2 regions of the Shewanella sp. M16 genome follow, and region 1 is predicted to be linked to the other one. Evidence: riboswitches for the same ligand, from Rfam matches in the RefSeq annotation. Region 1 holds a riboswitch; the other holds the start of a gene.
What was found. A riboswitch is a leader RNA that binds a small molecule or an ion and turns the genes downstream of it on or off. The one in region 1 is predicted to bind thiamine pyrophosphate.

Region 1 (8,195 bases):
GTCAAACGCTCGGTTAATAATGTTTTATCGGCGCGCTGACCCAATGCAACTTCAAACTGGCGTAACCATTCGTGTCTGTACTCAAGCCACATATCTAAGGTGGATAAACGCTGTTGATTATATTGGTGAATAAGCACTTTTTGCTCCGCAGTTACACTTCCAAGCCAATCATCAAATTGGGTTTGAAGGTTTTCATCGGCATCTTTTTGTAACTGTTCAGGGGTTTTACCCGCAAATTCTTTAACGAGCTCCTGCTCTTCCTCCCGTAATTTTGTGAGGATCTGCTTCACCTGTTCATCGGACAAAGACATTATGATAGGTAGAAGCTCGGGCAAGGCGAACTCAAACAATCGAAACCAATGCCGCTTAGCAATATTCACATGATCTGCCCATAGCACTGGCGTTAACGTATTGGTTTTTATGAGGCTTTCGACTTCGGTCAATTGCACCACATAATGAGCTAACTCTTTGGATTGGTGCCAAATGACAAATTTTTCAATGAGGGAATCGAATGCCTTTTGCTGAGATTTATCTAAGGTAACATAATCCTCTTGCTCCCAGCCGATGGCCCAGTCGAGGAAATGGTAACTGAATTTAGTGGAGCAGGCGCTTAAGCCTAAGAGACACACAAGTAGCATCACGCCTTTTTTCATACTGAATAATCCATCCTAGAATTGTTGCTAATAAGACGCTTGAGACTATATAAAGTTGCTTTTTATATCAAACAAGTTTGTCTAATAAAGGTTTTCAGTATGTTCTACCCGCATGTCCCACCAATCGAGCGGTCAATGCCATAAGGGAATGAGCCATTATCATCAGATGGAAACTAAGCACACGCAATAATGGCTATTTGGGGGTGATCAGCGGCCAGAAGCAATCAAACCAAGCAAGGTAGTCGGCGCTACGACAGGGTTCTGTTTGCGCTGCCATCAATAATGCCCAGTAGCAAGCAAATACCCAATACATGTCAATAGCGGCAGGTACTGCCGTTACGGCTTGTGCAGTAACATAAGGATGTCCACTCAGATACTGTTTCACCAACACACTTTGCTGATAGGGCGTTAACCCATGGGTCGCTAACACTACAGCTAACTCACACAGTGGATGCGACGCCGTCGCATACTCAAAATCGATACAACACAAGCGGTTATTTTTGAGTAACAAATTATGGGGATTAAGATCGCGATGGCAAAACTGCGGCTTGATTATGCAGGCTGCTAACTCATCACACCAATGTTTGATTTCAATTTGAATTGCAAGCAGCTTAGCCACCCGCTCATTCCAATCACGAGTATTGCTATCACCAATATCACTACCCTGCTTCAATGGCACAGCACGCCTTAATACTGGCTCACTAAATGTTGCAGAAGCCTGATAGGCAAGCATTTGCTGGTGATATTCCTGCCACTGCTCAGTGATACTAATAGCATAAGGCCCTGTAGGCAGATCGCGTAATTGCAGCAATAACGCCAATAGCAAACAATGGGCTTGGTTAGGATACGTTTCTTGTTCTGCTGCCGGATACTGTAAATAATTAAACGTCGATTGCCCCAGCACAAAATCAGCAGCACTCGTTTGGCGCTCTAACGCTGGCCAGTGGATTAAGACCTCGTTTTCAATATCGTCACTTTCAATATAATCACTTTCAATAAAATCACTGAGGTAATAACGCTCATCTTCGCTCACCCACAACAGTTCAGGAGCAACTTTAGCTTGAGCCAATTGCTGCCAGTAAAAACGCTCCTGCTGGCGGTTGCAAAAACTGTCCGCCGCATCGGCATTCACCCGCAACACATAACTGCCTGTGGGCGTAGTGATTTTATAGTTGTGATTACTTAAGCCACCCGCAAGCTCATGAATACTTAACACGTTAACTAGCCCAGCACTTTTGAGTATGGGGTAAAGTGCTTTGAATGGCTCGCCCACTGAGCGATGCATCGAGGCGTTTATATCGAGCATTAACTGAGTAACTTCAAGGTATTAGCTTCACGGGCGTCGGCTAACGCGGTTCGCCACAGGAAATACCCCACGACCGCCAGACCCACATAAAGCACGAATAACAAGGATGTCAGCATCAAGCCTTTGCTGAGATAAAGGTAAATCGACACTATGTCGATAACCACCCAATAAAGCCAATTCTCAAGGACCTTTTTTGCCACTAAATAAGTCGTCATCACGGCGAAACAGGTTGTCGCCGCATCTAGATACGGGAATGCGGCTTGGGTATACGTCGCCATACCGTGACCAACCAAAAGCGAAATCACGCCCGTCGCTGTGATCAACTTTAAATGGGTTTTCAATGGCCAAGTGGTCACTTTTACTCCTTGATGCTTATCACCACCTTGGGTCCAGAGCCAATATCCATAGAGCGCCATTGCCATGTAATAGACGTTAAGCACAGACTCCATCAGTAGCGACACCTTCCAAAACAACACAGTGTAAATGGCGGTACTGGCAAAGGCCGCCGCCCAGCACCACACACTGGCCTTCATCGCCAGCAGTAAATATGCCATCGCCAGCAACACCGCGAGGGCTTCCCATACGGTCATCACATGGACTTCACCAAAGGCCGTATTAACGCTCTCGACCAAGGTTAACCATAAATCTGTCATAGTGTTGTTCTCATTGCCTATTTGTCGCTTACATGGCGGTCAATCATTATTCGCTGTGGGCTAAATTCAGCTCACCACCGATAAACTTACACACAAATACTGCCTTGCCCCACTTCTCATGGGCAGCTTGCATCTCGGTCGCCAGCATAGTCATCACATCTAAATAATCGCCGCACACTTGAGTTGCCATCGCATTAGTCACGCGCTCGATATTGGGATAGCTATCCACGCGGCCAATAAACCACTTGATAGGATCGAGGTAATTTTCATTAAAGGGATACATGCTAATTTCTGCGGTCAGTTTCATTTTAATTCCTTGATATTCTGAAGTAAGGCTGTAGCCCAAATACTGGGCTACAGTTCAATTAACACTTAAATGATTATACTCACTTTAAAATGAGCTATTACATAAACTTAACGTTAAAGGTTACGCCAATCTGACGCGGATCGCCGTAACGAATATATTGCTTTTCCGCCCAGCCGTTATCTGGCTCATTGCCAAAATAGAAGCCACGCACACCGTATTCTTCATTAAACAGATTGCGTCCCCACAAATATGCCGACCATGCGCTCGCCTCATAACCTACGCGTGCATTGACGATAGTGTAGGGTTCAGAGCGGGATTCATTGCTGTCTGAATAATAGAATTCACTCTTACCGCTAAGATTCAGGTTAGCAAACCAACCCGAATTAGCACGATAAGTCCCGCCAAGGCTGTAGGTAACGTGTGGAGAATGGGCTAGATCGCGGCCAGTTAAATCCACCTCAGTGCCATATTTGTCCTGATACTGATAGTCACCGTAGGCCGTTTCTAACCAACCTAAGCTTGAGTAAACTTGCAGATTATCCGTGGCATACCAGGTTGCATCTAACTCAGCGCCATAGTTATTCGAACTGCCTGCATTTTCAGTGAACAAGATAAAACGCTGTGGTTTATCGGGATCTTGCTGTGATGCAGCCACCTGTTGATCTTGTCTGTCCATATAGAACAGCGCCAAATTAGTATCGATAAGTCCCGCTAACCAATGGGATTTAAGGCCGATTTCATAGTTATAGAGCGTCTCAGTACTAAACTCTTTTTTATCGTTCAATTCGACTGGCAAAGTCATGTTGAAACCGCCCGCCTTGTAACCGCGTGCGACTCGGACATAAGCATTGTGTGAGTCGTTCAGCACTTTACTCACAGCAATATGACCGCCCCACATAGTTTCGCTCGGGTCGAAATTATCGTTATTCGTATCAGAGTAATGGCTGTTGCGACGCTCTAAACGTAGCCCCACAGATAAAGCATAATTTGAGCCCAAATCCGTATCAAGCTGGCCAAACAGTGCATAGTTTGTCGCCTCATACTCTGAGTCTAAGACTTCATCTAGCGAAGTATTGTACTCAGAATACAATTGGTTATCTTCTTTCAGATTCATGGCATACACACCAAGCAACCAATCAGTACTCTCTGCAAAAATACGGCCCTGCTCGGTAGAACTTAGGCGAAACTCCTGCGACACGGTTTTACGCTGACCCGTTTTATCCCAAAAATAATCGTATTGACACGGCGCCAGATTGCCATTGTCATCATTACATTGCTTAGAGGCCCAATATTCTGAGTTAGCCCAATCGCCATCGTAACTGTAATGGTGATCGGTATTCGCAAAGGACGTTAACGAGGTTAGCTCAAAGGTTTCGGCGCCGGAATAGGTCGCTTTAAAACCCGCGCCAGTGGTGCGTTGGCTATCGACACCCGGTTGATCCGATGTTGTCTGGGTTGGTGAATTGGTTAAACTCCATACATCATAGCCATTATCAAAATCGGCATGCAGCACAGTTAAATCAAACTGCAAATCATCAGTCGCATACCAGCGCAGCTTAGCGCGGCCGCTGAATTCATCGCGACCATTGGTATCATCACGGTCTAAATACAGGTTATCGTGGTAACCATTTTGCTGGTGCTGCTGCATTGACACACGATAAAGCAGCTTGCCAGAATCCGTTAATGGGCCCGAGCTAAACCCGCTAAAAGTGCGTAAATCATCATCGCCTAACGACACTTCGCCGCCATGCTCAAACACATCAGTTGGATCGTTACTCTTCAGATAAATCAATCCCGCTAAGGCATTCGCGCCGTAACGCGTCCCCTGCGGTCCACGAAGCACTTCGACCTGCTGTAAATCGTACATGCTCGACACCATACCAATACCGGATAAATCGATATCATCTATGATGTAACCCACGGAAGAATTAGGTGCGCCTTGGTATTGCTCTTGCTCACCTACGCCGCGAATTTGAAAATATTTCGGCCGAGAGCTTCCACCTGACCAGTTAAAATTGGCGATAGAATTAAGCAGATCTTCAAAGTGTTGCGCACTTTCATCCTGAATTTTTTGACTGTCGATAACGGTAATGCTTGAAGGCATTTTTTCTAAGCTTGAACTGCGAAAATCCGCCGTCACCACCATGACTTCCATCTCAGTGCTGGGATCGGGTCTGTCAATAGCGTCAGTTTGTGCAAAAACAGGGGTGCTCATCGCTGCAGCGATGGCTAACGCCAGCGGCGCTCGGGCTAAAAATAAGCTTGGCGATACGGTTGAAAATGGAGATTGATGGTTTGACGTTTTACGGTTTGACATAGGACCTCAAATATAATGTTTGAGATCCGGCAACGAATAAGCGATTCAGAAGTGTGCTGTTGATTGGCCCATTCCTACGCCGGTATTAGCCGGATCAGGTTCTAAGGGTTCGTCAGATGACATCTCAGTTTGCAGCCGTTAACGTTAAAATCAGAGTAACATTAATGCACAACAAACACCCCTTGGCGGCGCCTAGTATACATGACGGAAATAAAAAGTGGGCACTCTTATCTCTGCGATTCAATTAAATGTCGCGAAAACCACTGCCCTTCAGTTCGTATGATGAAAATGTCTTTAGTAGCCGCCTAAATCCTTTCGTCCATTTGACCGCCTATCATGATAATGCTATAGAAGGTCGCAATTTAGAACACAGTAAGAGGATCATAGTCGATGCAGCTAAAACCTTTATCGAAAGGACGTTATAGCCAGCGATGGGAGCAAGACTATCCACTTATTGAAGCGGTTGTACTTAGCTGCATCAGCGAAATAAAAATGCTCAAAAAAGGCGCTCACCTCATGACGCAGGGAGAAGCGATGGCATCACTTGTATTGGTGAAGCAAGGCCGAGTATCGCTCGGCCATACCGCGAGAAATGGTCGGTGTTTTCAATTAGGTACTATTGATTGTGATTCACAACTGTTTGGCGAAATGGAGTTCTTCACCCAGTACCACTGTCAACTAGACATTATTGCCAGTGAACCCTTAGAAATCATGTTGATTAGCGCTGAAAAACTACAACATTGCCTCGGTCAGCATCCTCAACTCGCGCTATTTTTCGCTAGTGCAATTGCGATTGACTACCAAGACACAGTGGATATTTTTACTCGGCGACTGCTCTATCCCATCAGTTATAACGTGGCATTTGATATTTACCATGAATACTTAAATGACTTGCCCGTAGATGGCTTTAGTAAACGTTATTTAGAGGCTGAACGATTTGGCACTACCGACCGAGTCTACCGTCGGGCGCTACAAAATCTTGAGGAACGAGGCTTAATTGAGCGGAAAAAAGATGGCATTCGGATTTGTGATCTCAACGCACTCAAGAAATTTGTTGAAGCAGGTATATAACCGCTTTCAACATAACCCACACTCGACTTAATTTAACAACCGAGTGTGGGATGGATGCACAGGTAAATTAACTTACGGATGGCGAGTGTTGTTCCATAGCCGATTTCATCCGACTTGAAACGATCAATAGCATAAATATCGCTGCGTAAAGCAGAGGTATCACATACATCACTGTTTGTAATCCGATAATACGTTCAAAGAAAGAACTGATGGCTGGGCTAAACATCGCCCCTGCACTTCCGCTAATAAGAATATATGACACATTTTTGCTGCTAGCTTTTTTTACAAAAGACACGCCATAAGCAATAAATGCATTATAAAGAGCAGCACACACAAAACCATAACCATAGGTTAAATAAGCTATCCAATTAAGATTATTGGTACTGACAATGGCAGCGGTGATCACCATAGCTAAAGCAATAATACCGACTAAGAAATGGTGAATTTTTACACGAGTCACAATCACAGTCGAAATTAACGCCCCAATTAGCGCAGCGGACCAATACTGGGTAATAATATTACCGGCATCTTCAAACGGAATATCAAATTTTTGTTTTACAAATAAAGGTGCCCAAGTTAAAAAAGTATATAAAGCCAGCATTCCTAAAAATAAACCAATACCTCCACTAATAATGCCGAGATTCCATTCAGACTGTTGTTTCTCTTGTGTTGTAGAAGATTGCTCGCAAATAGAGAAATGAGTGAACAAGGCAATAATGACTGTACCGAACGCCACTAAACCTACGGCTAAATAGCTATAACTCCATGATAATGAACTTGTTAATGCATAAGTCGTTATCAATGGAAAAATAACGCCTGCAATATTAAATGTCGCATCTTGCACCACTAACATTGTGCTTTGTAATTTCTCCTGCCACACAGACACCACAATCGTACCAGCAATACATAAACCGATACCGCCACAAAAACCAATTAAGGTCATTGCTACCATCACAACTTGTAGAGAACTGGTTAGATGTAAAGCCAGAGCAGAAAGAGCAACCAGACTGTAACTTATCAAGGTCATTCTTTTGATACCCATTTTTTCAATAAAGAAAAATGCTGCAATCGTCCCCGCGAGAGCACCACCATTGAGCAATGAAAAGATTGATGCAACTTCGTTAACATTAGCGGCAAATTTCTCAGCTATGGGTTCAATCAACATCCCAAATTGGGTCGCAAAGCCCGCCATAATAAAATTGGCGAGAAAACTGATAGCTGTTAAAGTAATTTTATTATTCATTATGTCATTCCATAAGTGAAATGCTAAGGGTTCAAAGGATGGCTTTAAACCTAATTGAGGGCGGTTTCTAACGCGAGCTCGATCATATTATTAAAAGAGAGTTGGCGTTCTTCGGCCGTTGTTTCTTCACCGGTTAAACAATGATCCGATACCGTTAAAATGGCTAATGATTCGATACCTTGTTGGTGTGACAATCCATAAAGCCCCGCCACTTCCATATCAATACCTAATACCCCAAAACGTTCAAGTGCGGGGATCATATCTTCATCGGGATCGTAATAAAGATCACCACTAAATATATTGCCAACTTTTACACTAATGCCTTTCTCATTCGCTGTTGTATAAGCTTTATGCAATAAAGAAAAGGTCGCAGAAGTCGCCATTTGGTAGCCGCTACTACGCTTAGCGTTAGTAGGTGAATCCGTGCCTGCGGCTTGGGCTAAAATGACATCTCGCATTTGTACATATTTTTGTGTTGCACCTAAACTGCCAATACGAATAATGCGTTTCACGCCAAAATAATTAATCAGCTCATGGCCATAAAGCACCATAGATGAAATACCCATACCATGCCCCATAACGGAAATGCGTTGTCCTTGGTAAAAGCCCGTGTAACCAAGCATATTGCGAACATTCGTGACTTCT
Region 2 (8,195 bases), on a different contig from region 1:
CAAGGCATTTTTCGGTTCATCGCAACCGCTGTCCACACTCAGCAAAAGTTGCATGACCACCAAAGATTGCATTGACGCCATCACACCCACGCTGGGGCCGAGTACACCTTGGGTACTGCAACTCTGCGACACTCTCGTCTGTGCGGGGAAAATACAGTGATAGCAACCACCAGAGGGGAGCTGCATTTGATCGACTGCTAACAATTGGCCGCTAAATGCTGCGATTGACGCACTAACTAAAGGCAAAGCAGCTTCGATACAGCAGCGATTAATGGATTGGCGAGTCGCAAAGTTATCTGTGCAGTCAAGCACGAGCACTCTTTTACCCTGTTGTTTTAATTGTAAAACCTCAGCGAAGTGATGAGCTGATGTCTCAGCACTAAATGCAGTTTCATGGGCTGTAACAGTGCAATGCGGCGCTAAGCCTTTGAGCTTTTGCTTGGCAACTCGCGCCTTATTGAGTCCAATATCGGTATCGTTGAATAACAATTGTCTTGGTAGATTCGATACTTCAACCTTATCCATATCGATTAACGTCAAGTTGCCAATACCTGCACAGGCCAAATATTGCGCCGCCAATTGCCCTAAGCCGCCAAGACCGATAATAACAACGCTAGCGTCGGCCAGTTGCAATTGCCCTGCCTCACCGGCTTCTGGCAATAAGACTTGCCGAGAATAACGGATGAAATCGGCATCACTGAGTGTATTCGCGCTTTGTGTACCGTCGCAATGAACCACTGGGTGAGAAAGCGATTTGTTTTTACTCATATTTTGCATCCAACTTATGCTTTACATCAAACTCATCCTTTGCAGCCAGTTCTTCAGACAAGCTACATTGCTCCCAAGCTTGGCTCAGCTCTGCAAATGCTGCGACTGGATCCTGAGCCTCGGTTATTGCCCGCACCAGAGCAATATTGCCCACCCGAGTGGCTTTCACCTTTGCCAGATTATCTAAGTCGATGCCGCCAATGGCGACCAAGGGATAATAGTCTTGGAGTAACGCCACATAGTGTTTAAGTTTTGCGAGCCCTTGGGGCGCCGAAGGCATTTGCTTCGTCGTGGTTGGGAATATATGCCCAAGCGCTATATAGGATGGTGAGTATTGATGCGCCAGTAGCAACTCAAAATAACTGTGGCTGGATATACCTAATGCGAGCCCTGCCGACTGAATGGCCGCTAAGTCGGTAACGGCGAGATCTTCTTGGCCTAAATGTACCCCAAAGGCATGGTATTTTATCGCTAACTGCCAGTGATCATTGATAAAAAGCTGCGCATTAAAATGCTTACCTAAGGCAATGGCTGTTTGAATTTGTGCTTCTAAATCGGAGCCAATTAACTCATGTTCGCCTAACTTAGATTTGCCTAAATCAGATTCGGCTGGCGCTGCACTAGTTGACCCGCTGGTATCGGTTTTTATCCGTAACTGCACGGTTTTAACACCCGCAACTAACAAACTTTCCAGCATGATTAAGTCACTCACCACGGGATAAACACCAAGATCGGCATCGAGCACTTTAAAACAGTGGGATAAAATATTTTGAGGTGGCGTCGAGGCTATTCTTACCTGAGCGGTTGCCTGATCTGTTGCGGATAAAACTGTTGCAACTAAATCACTTCTAACATCAAGATGTTGGTTGAGTTGATGACTAATAAAATTGCCATCACACAGATTTATCTTGGCATAGCGGGACAAGTCATTGGGCCACCCCGTACGGGCCAACGGCCCTGGACCTTGCCCTAAACCAATCGCCGAGCTTAAGCCTTGACTCACATAGGCTTTTGCAACAACCACCGCATCTTGCAATACAAAACCCTGCGCTAACACGGCGGCAATGGCCGATGACAAAGTACAGCCGCTACCATGGTTATGACGAGTATTAACCCGCGGGCTTGCCAACCAGAAACGCCCATTTTGATGCAGCTCAGAGCTAGCGCGTACTTGATGGCAAACCAGATAATCCTCGGCAAGCCCATGATCCCAGCCGTTGCTATCGAGAGTGCTAACATGAACGTTAGCCTGAGTTTGAGCATGAGTATCATCAAGAATGTCAGTGCAACCAAAGCTCACATCGCCCCCTTTGGCGAGCACACTGCAATCAAGACTCTGGGATAAAGCCAGTGCTGCTGCAGCGAATTGCGCTTTAGTCGAAACATCACTGTGAGTTAACCGCCCAAGTTCAAGCACATTGGGCGTGATAAGTTCGATTAAGCCTTTGAAAGGATTAAAATCTAAAGCTGATTTGGCAGTACTTTTTATATCCTGACAGTTATCTGCTGCTAATGCATCACCACAGCTGGCGACCATCACAGGATCGACAATCACAGGCACGGTAGGATAGTGGATTTTAAAACTCGCGATCCAATCTGCCAGCAATGCCACTTGAGTTTGATCTGCCAGTAAGCCGATTTTAATTGCTTTGGGTGGCAAGTCTGACAGTAAAGTGGTCAACTGAGCCATTAACATCGCCGCTGATACGGGCTCGACTAAAGTGACCGCCACTGAGCTTTGCGCCGTCACTGTGGTGATCACGCTGCAACCGTGACAACCCAAATCTTGAATCGTGGCCAAGTCCGCCTGAATACCGGCACCGCCGCCGCTGTCTGAACCGGCTATAGTCCAAACAATCGCGGGGCGCTCGGTATTCATGGGCAATTTCCCCCCATGAATACCCAGCATAATTAGGCTTCCTCAGCTTCGGCGACAAGCTTGTCTATCACCTGATAGATCTCGGCGCCCGAGGCAGCAAATTGTGCCGATTTTAGCGCCATTGCCGCTTCCAACTCCTGCGGCGTCTTGATTGTGACTTGCATGGCTTGGGCAGCCGCTTCAACTTGCTCCGCTTTCGCTTGTGCCGCCTCTAAGCCAGCGGCATAGGCGCGCACATCTTGGGTGATTTTCATCGAACAAAATTTAGGGCCGCACATAGAGCAAAAATGCGCGACTTTAGCGGATTCCTGCGGTAAAGATTCATCGTGATAAGCACGCGCGGTGTCAGGATCGAGTCCTAAGTTATATTGATCTTCCCAGCGGAATTCGAATCGCGCCTTTGCCAGCGCATTATCACGAATTTGCGCACTCGGATGACCTTTGGCCACATCGGCGGCGTGGGCTGCAATCTTGTAAGCAATCAAACCTTGCTTAACATCTTGTTTATTCGGTAACCCTAAGTGTTCTTTTGGCGTGACATAACACAACATAGCGCAGCCGTACCAAGCGATCATGGCCGCGCCTATGCCGGAGGTGAAATGATCATACCCAGGTGCGATATCGGTGATTTGCGGGCCAAGCGTGTAAAACGGCGCTTCATCGCAGTGAGCTAACTGCTTGTCCATGTTCTCTTTAATAAGCTGCATCGGGATATGTCCCGGCCCTTCGATAATGGTTTGTACGTCGTATTCCCACGCGATTTTGACTAGCTCACCTAAGGTTTCAAGCTCTGCAAACTGGGCAACATCATTGGCGTCGGCAATCGATCCGGGACGCATACCATCACCTAAAGACAGGGATACATCGTAGGCGACGCAAAGCTCACAGATCTCACGAAAATGGCTGTAGAGGAAGTTTTCCTTGTGATGACTCAGGCACCATTTGGCCATAATTGAACCGCCGCGAGAAACGATCCCAGTAACACGTTTAGCCGTCATCGGCACATAACGCAGCAGCACACCAGCATGAATAGTAAAGTAATCAACACCTTGCTCAGCTTGTTCAATCAAGGTATCGCGTAACACTTCCCAGGTTAAATCCTCTGCCACGCCGTTCACTTTCTCCAGCGCTTGATAAATCGGCACTGTGCCGATGGGCACTGGTGAGTTGCGGATGATCCACTCGCGGGTTTCGTGAATATAACGACCCGTGGATAAATCCATGACAGTATCTGCGCCCCAACGGGTAGACCAAACGAGCTTTTCCACTTCTTCCTCGATGGAAGAGGTCACCGCAGAATTACCGATATTGGCGTTCACTTTCACCAGAAAGTTACGCCCGATAATCATAGGTTCGGCTTCGGGATGGTTAATATTCAGCGGAATAATCGCGCGGCCACGGGCGACTTCAGAGCGGACAAATTCGGCGGTAATCGGCTCGCCGACTAAGGCACCAAAGGCTTCGCCCTTAGCTTTACGATTGAGGATTTCATCCTGTACCTGCGCAAGTGCCATATTCTCGCGGATCGCCACATATTCCATTTCGGGAGTAATAATCCCTTGACGTGCATAGTGTAATTGACTGACGCGTTTGCCCTGCAGCGCTCTACGTGGGCGGACAATGGCACTCGAACCTGCTTCAAAACGCAGATGGTCTAAACCATCATCGGCGAGTCTTTGTTGGGTAAAGTCTGAGGTTGCGCAGGGTAATTGCTCTGTGTCGTTGCGGGCTAGGATCCAGTTTTGTCTTAATTTACCAAGGCCTAGACGCACATTGATGTCGGCCTCAGGATCGGAATAAGGTCCGGCGCAATCATACACACGAATTGGCGGATTTTTTTCCATGATAGGCACCTCAGCTGTACCGCCGACAAGGGTGTCCGTCTGCAGAATTTGCCGCATGCCAACGCGAATATCGGCACTGGAACCTTCGAGATAAATCTTTTGTGAATTAGGATGTTGCAGTGGCGCTAGCGTATCGATAAAGGCTTGGGCCTGCGCACGGGTTTCGCGGCGACTCGGCGCCTGAGGCACGATTGATTGACTAGACTCAGTCGATTTATTTGGGATTGTCGATTCTGGCGCTGTGATTTCTATCGCACTGGCAGCTACAGCTGGGTTTGGGTTTGAACTGGACATAAGCAATCTCACGTTAAAAAATGGAGTTGCTTGTCTGGAGAATTGAGTTGTTGATAGCTGGGCATGGCAATCAATTTTTGTGGCCAACACTGGCTTCAAAAATTGAGCTACCCTGCTCAATAACAATTAAATCTAAACATTAAGGCTTAAAACACTGCTGAGTTAACAGGTGCTCAAGCCGTCTATTTTGGCGATTTAATGTGTGTTATTACGCTTGTTTCCTTCGCAGGTTTTAACCTGATCAGGTTCAACGGATCCCGAATAAACGGTCTCAGCCAAGAGGCACTCCGACAAGATGAGTGCGCAGTATAGACAGAAGCGGCAGCAACAAACAAGGAAAAAAGCAATTAAAAATCTTAACCACCAATCCAAAATAAAGATTCATAATTAATTGTTTTTAATTGATTAAATGAAATGAAACTAAAAAATCTATAATTAGCATGAAAATAAATCATAAAAGAAAGTCACTATTTATGGGGTTTGAGCATCATTTTGTTTAATCGAGATTGAATGGCATCATCAATAGCTTGATTGATTTTTTTGCCACTGCAGTTAATGGGAAAACCTAAATTTTCGGCGTTAGGATTAACTTGAGTGCCGACCTGTACCACGCGATAACAAGTATCTCCTTTACGCACAATACGATTTGGGTCTAAGGGTAAATCTAGACTCGTTGTGCCACCGAAATCATCGGCGTTAGGGACAAATAGCACCTCCATCTCTGGGCTCATTTCACTCATATTCGATTTCCGGGTGAACTTATCGGCCTGTTCAATCACGAGATCATCGAGCGCTTGCTCGCGCTGACGTTCAAAATATTGCTGCGTGAATAAACTCATGCTTGAGCTTGTCGCTATTGTGCTCTCACCTTCTGCTGCGGGCGAGCTCTTAGCGCCAAGCTGCGGCTTTATTTCTGTGGTATCAAGCGTATTAGTTGGTTTTTTTGCCATCGCTTCAGTGGGTTGAACTTCACTTGGGGCAATTGATTGAGTTTTCTTTAATTGAGATTGGCTCGATTGAGTGATGTCCGGTTTAACCGTATCTGGGTTTGCTTTTTCCGACTCTACTTTTTCAGAGACGGCCTTTTCGGGTGCTATTGTTTCAGGCATGACCTTTTCAAGTATTGGCAGAGGCTTCACTTGAGTTTGAGGTGTGGGAACAATTGTAGGCGTAACAGAATTTGTCGCTTCAGTCTTATCCTCGGCCTTGATCTCAGTTTCGGACTCTGAGGTTTCGGCTTTCTCTACCGCGGGAGCATAAATAAAGTAAGCCTTGATCGCTGCCACTTTAGGGCCACGGCTTTCTATTTCCTTCAATCCAAAGGGATTTAGCTGCGGACGCCACAAAATGCAGATAAGTAAAAATAAACACACATGCACTAAGAGTACGAAAAATAACAGACTTAATTCTTTGAAATATGGCTGACGAGCACGCAAAACTGATCTCGTACCCAATCCCTGAGCACTAGTTTGTATTGTCCTAGACAGTTCAGGTTTGGATTCAGACTCAGGAACCAATTTATGTTGATGTTGATGTTTAGCACGGATTTCTTGCAGTACTAAATCTTGGGCTTGCTCTTGGTCTATAGCTTGGGTGTCATGCTTAGAGGCTGAATGACCTGCATCGCTATTGAACGCTAATGTCTCCGCATTAGTGGTAAAAACAGGCGTTTGAGCAGCATCCAGTTCACCGAGGTGATGATCAAATGCGATAAAAGTCTCACCTTCTGGCGATGTGGCCGAAATCAGCAAAGCACTATCGACATCATCTCCAATCGCTATCGCTGTAGGAGATGCTGTCAATAAAGGCGCGGCCTTGGGTTGATGTTGAAAAGGCAAAATCCATCCTTAGGTTTTGTATAGTATCCATTGATTTCAATGATGCTTAACGTGGAACGATTACACTCTAATTCAATATCAATCCAATATCGGGTTGGTGAATATTGAAAGCGAATTATCTATTGATTGCATTTACTTACGAGTGCTCAACGCAGATTAGAGGAGGCAAACAGAGCAAAGTTCAATGCGAATGCAACCTGCTACAAGCACAGTACTTTACGCCAGTGCTTGATAAGTCACTTGCCAGTTAAGACAAATAAGGCTGGGAATTGGGATCATAATCGCGCTAAATTGAATGTTAAATCTCACGTCTTGAAGCGAGTAGCATCATCAATGCGATGCACTGATGGGAGTGCAAGACGGCGTTAAAAATCTAAAAGATGAAAAATAGAAGCCAACCATAAATTTAAGCTTACAAGTGTACGCTTAAATATGGTGATTTATTTTTCTAACTGATAGACTCAGTCATTATCGTTTACGAGTGTGTATCTACCATGTCGAGTCAAAGTGTTACCGAACAGCCAAACACAGTTAAAAACCCGGTAAAATCTGGACCATATAGTATCAAAGAAGAGATCGCTAACAGTGTATCCCATGGCCTAGGTGTCATTGCGGGGATTGTGGCATTGGTGCTCATGCTGCTTAAAGGTCAAGATCACCTAACGCCAATTCAACTTACGGGCGTAACCATTTATGGTGCGAGCATCATAGTGCTTTTCCTATGCTCGACGTTATATCACAGCGTTAGCCATTCAGGCTGGAAACATAAACTGAAGATCGCCGATCACTGCGCTATTTACTGTTTAATTGCAGGAACTTACACACCTTTGATGCTGATAAGCTTACAAGGCACGCAGTCGATAGTGATTTTAACGGCTATTTGGTCGCTTGCAATTGGTGGGATCCTATTTAAGACACTGTTTATTCACAAATTCAAAAAGTTAAGCTTAGTCTTGTATCTCGCTATGGGCTGGCTATGTGTCACTGTGATGGGCGATTTAACGGCGGCGATGTCAGAGGTAGGCTTTAATCTATTGATCTTAGGCGGGTTATTTTACACCTTAGGGGTTGTATTCTACGTCGGTAAACGCATTCCATTCAATCATGCCATTTGGCATTTGTTTGTGCTCGGCGGTGCCATGAGCCACTTTCTGTGTATTTATCTGACTGTTATTTAAATGATTATGATTTAACTGATGGTGATTTAACTGATGGTAATATAACTGGCTCTGATTTAAATGACTGTGACTTAACAGATGGTGATTCAGCTGACGGTGATTTATCTATGGGTCAAAGCTAAAAGTCGTTAATTATCTATTCATGCACTTCCTCGAACACTCTCTCAAACACTGCAATCAAGTACGGCTATTCAATTCAGTAAACAGCGACGCTAATAGCGTCGCTTGTTCTGCTCTGCCACACTGGCGCCAAAGCGCAATAATACATTCTGCGGTACACAACCCCCCTTCTTGCTGATTACGCCGCAATATAAAGGCGGATTCAGGCATAAGTGGCGGCAAACTGACTCGTGCGGCTGTTTTGAGATAGGGACTCTGGCGCAGCATCTTACGC

Region 2: linked by a shared signal. The riboswitch ahead of thiC (phosphomethylpyrimidine synthase ThiC) and the one ahead of KFE26_RS04800 (TonB-dependent receptor) in region 1 are both predicted to bind thiamine pyrophosphate.

What each region holds. Positions count from the first base shown of each region.
Region 1 covers NZ_JAGTUL010000005.1:57,392-65,586, reverse strand. Annotated here, with positions in the region: gene KFE26_RS04820 (DUF6279 family lipoprotein) at 1-653, opposite strand, end outside; gene KFE26_RS04815 (phosphotransferase) at 847-1,959, opposite strand; gene pnuC (nicotinamide riboside transporter PnuC) at 1,959-2,612, opposite strand; gene KFE26_RS04805 (hypothetical protein) at 2,659-2,919, opposite strand; gene KFE26_RS04800 (TonB-dependent receptor) at 3,017-5,236, opposite strand; TPP riboswitch at 5,291-5,429, opposite strand; gene KFE26_RS04795 (Crp/Fnr family transcriptional regulator) at 5,627-6,307, shown strand; gene tsgA (MFS transporter TsgA) at 6,375-7,550, opposite strand; gene deoD (purine-nucleoside phosphorylase) at 7,601-8,195, opposite strand, start outside.
Region 2 covers NZ_JAGTUL010000024.1:670-8,864, reverse strand. Annotated here, with positions in the region: gene KFE26_RS15760 (HesA/MoeB/ThiF family protein) at 1-768, opposite strand, end outside; gene KFE26_RS15755 (bifunctional hydroxymethylpyrimidine kinase/phosphomethylpyrimidine kinase) at 761-2,677, opposite strand; gene thiC (phosphomethylpyrimidine synthase ThiC) at 2,680-4,785, opposite strand; TPP riboswitch at 4,987-5,085, opposite strand; gene KFE26_RS15745 (hypothetical protein) at 5,253-6,623, opposite strand; gene trhA (PAQR family membrane homeostasis protein TrhA) at 7,118-7,801, shown strand; gene KFE26_RS24430 (pentapeptide repeat-containing protein) at 7,777-7,923, shown strand; gene KFE26_RS15730 (tRNA-uridine aminocarboxypropyltransferase) at 7,979-8,195, opposite strand, start outside.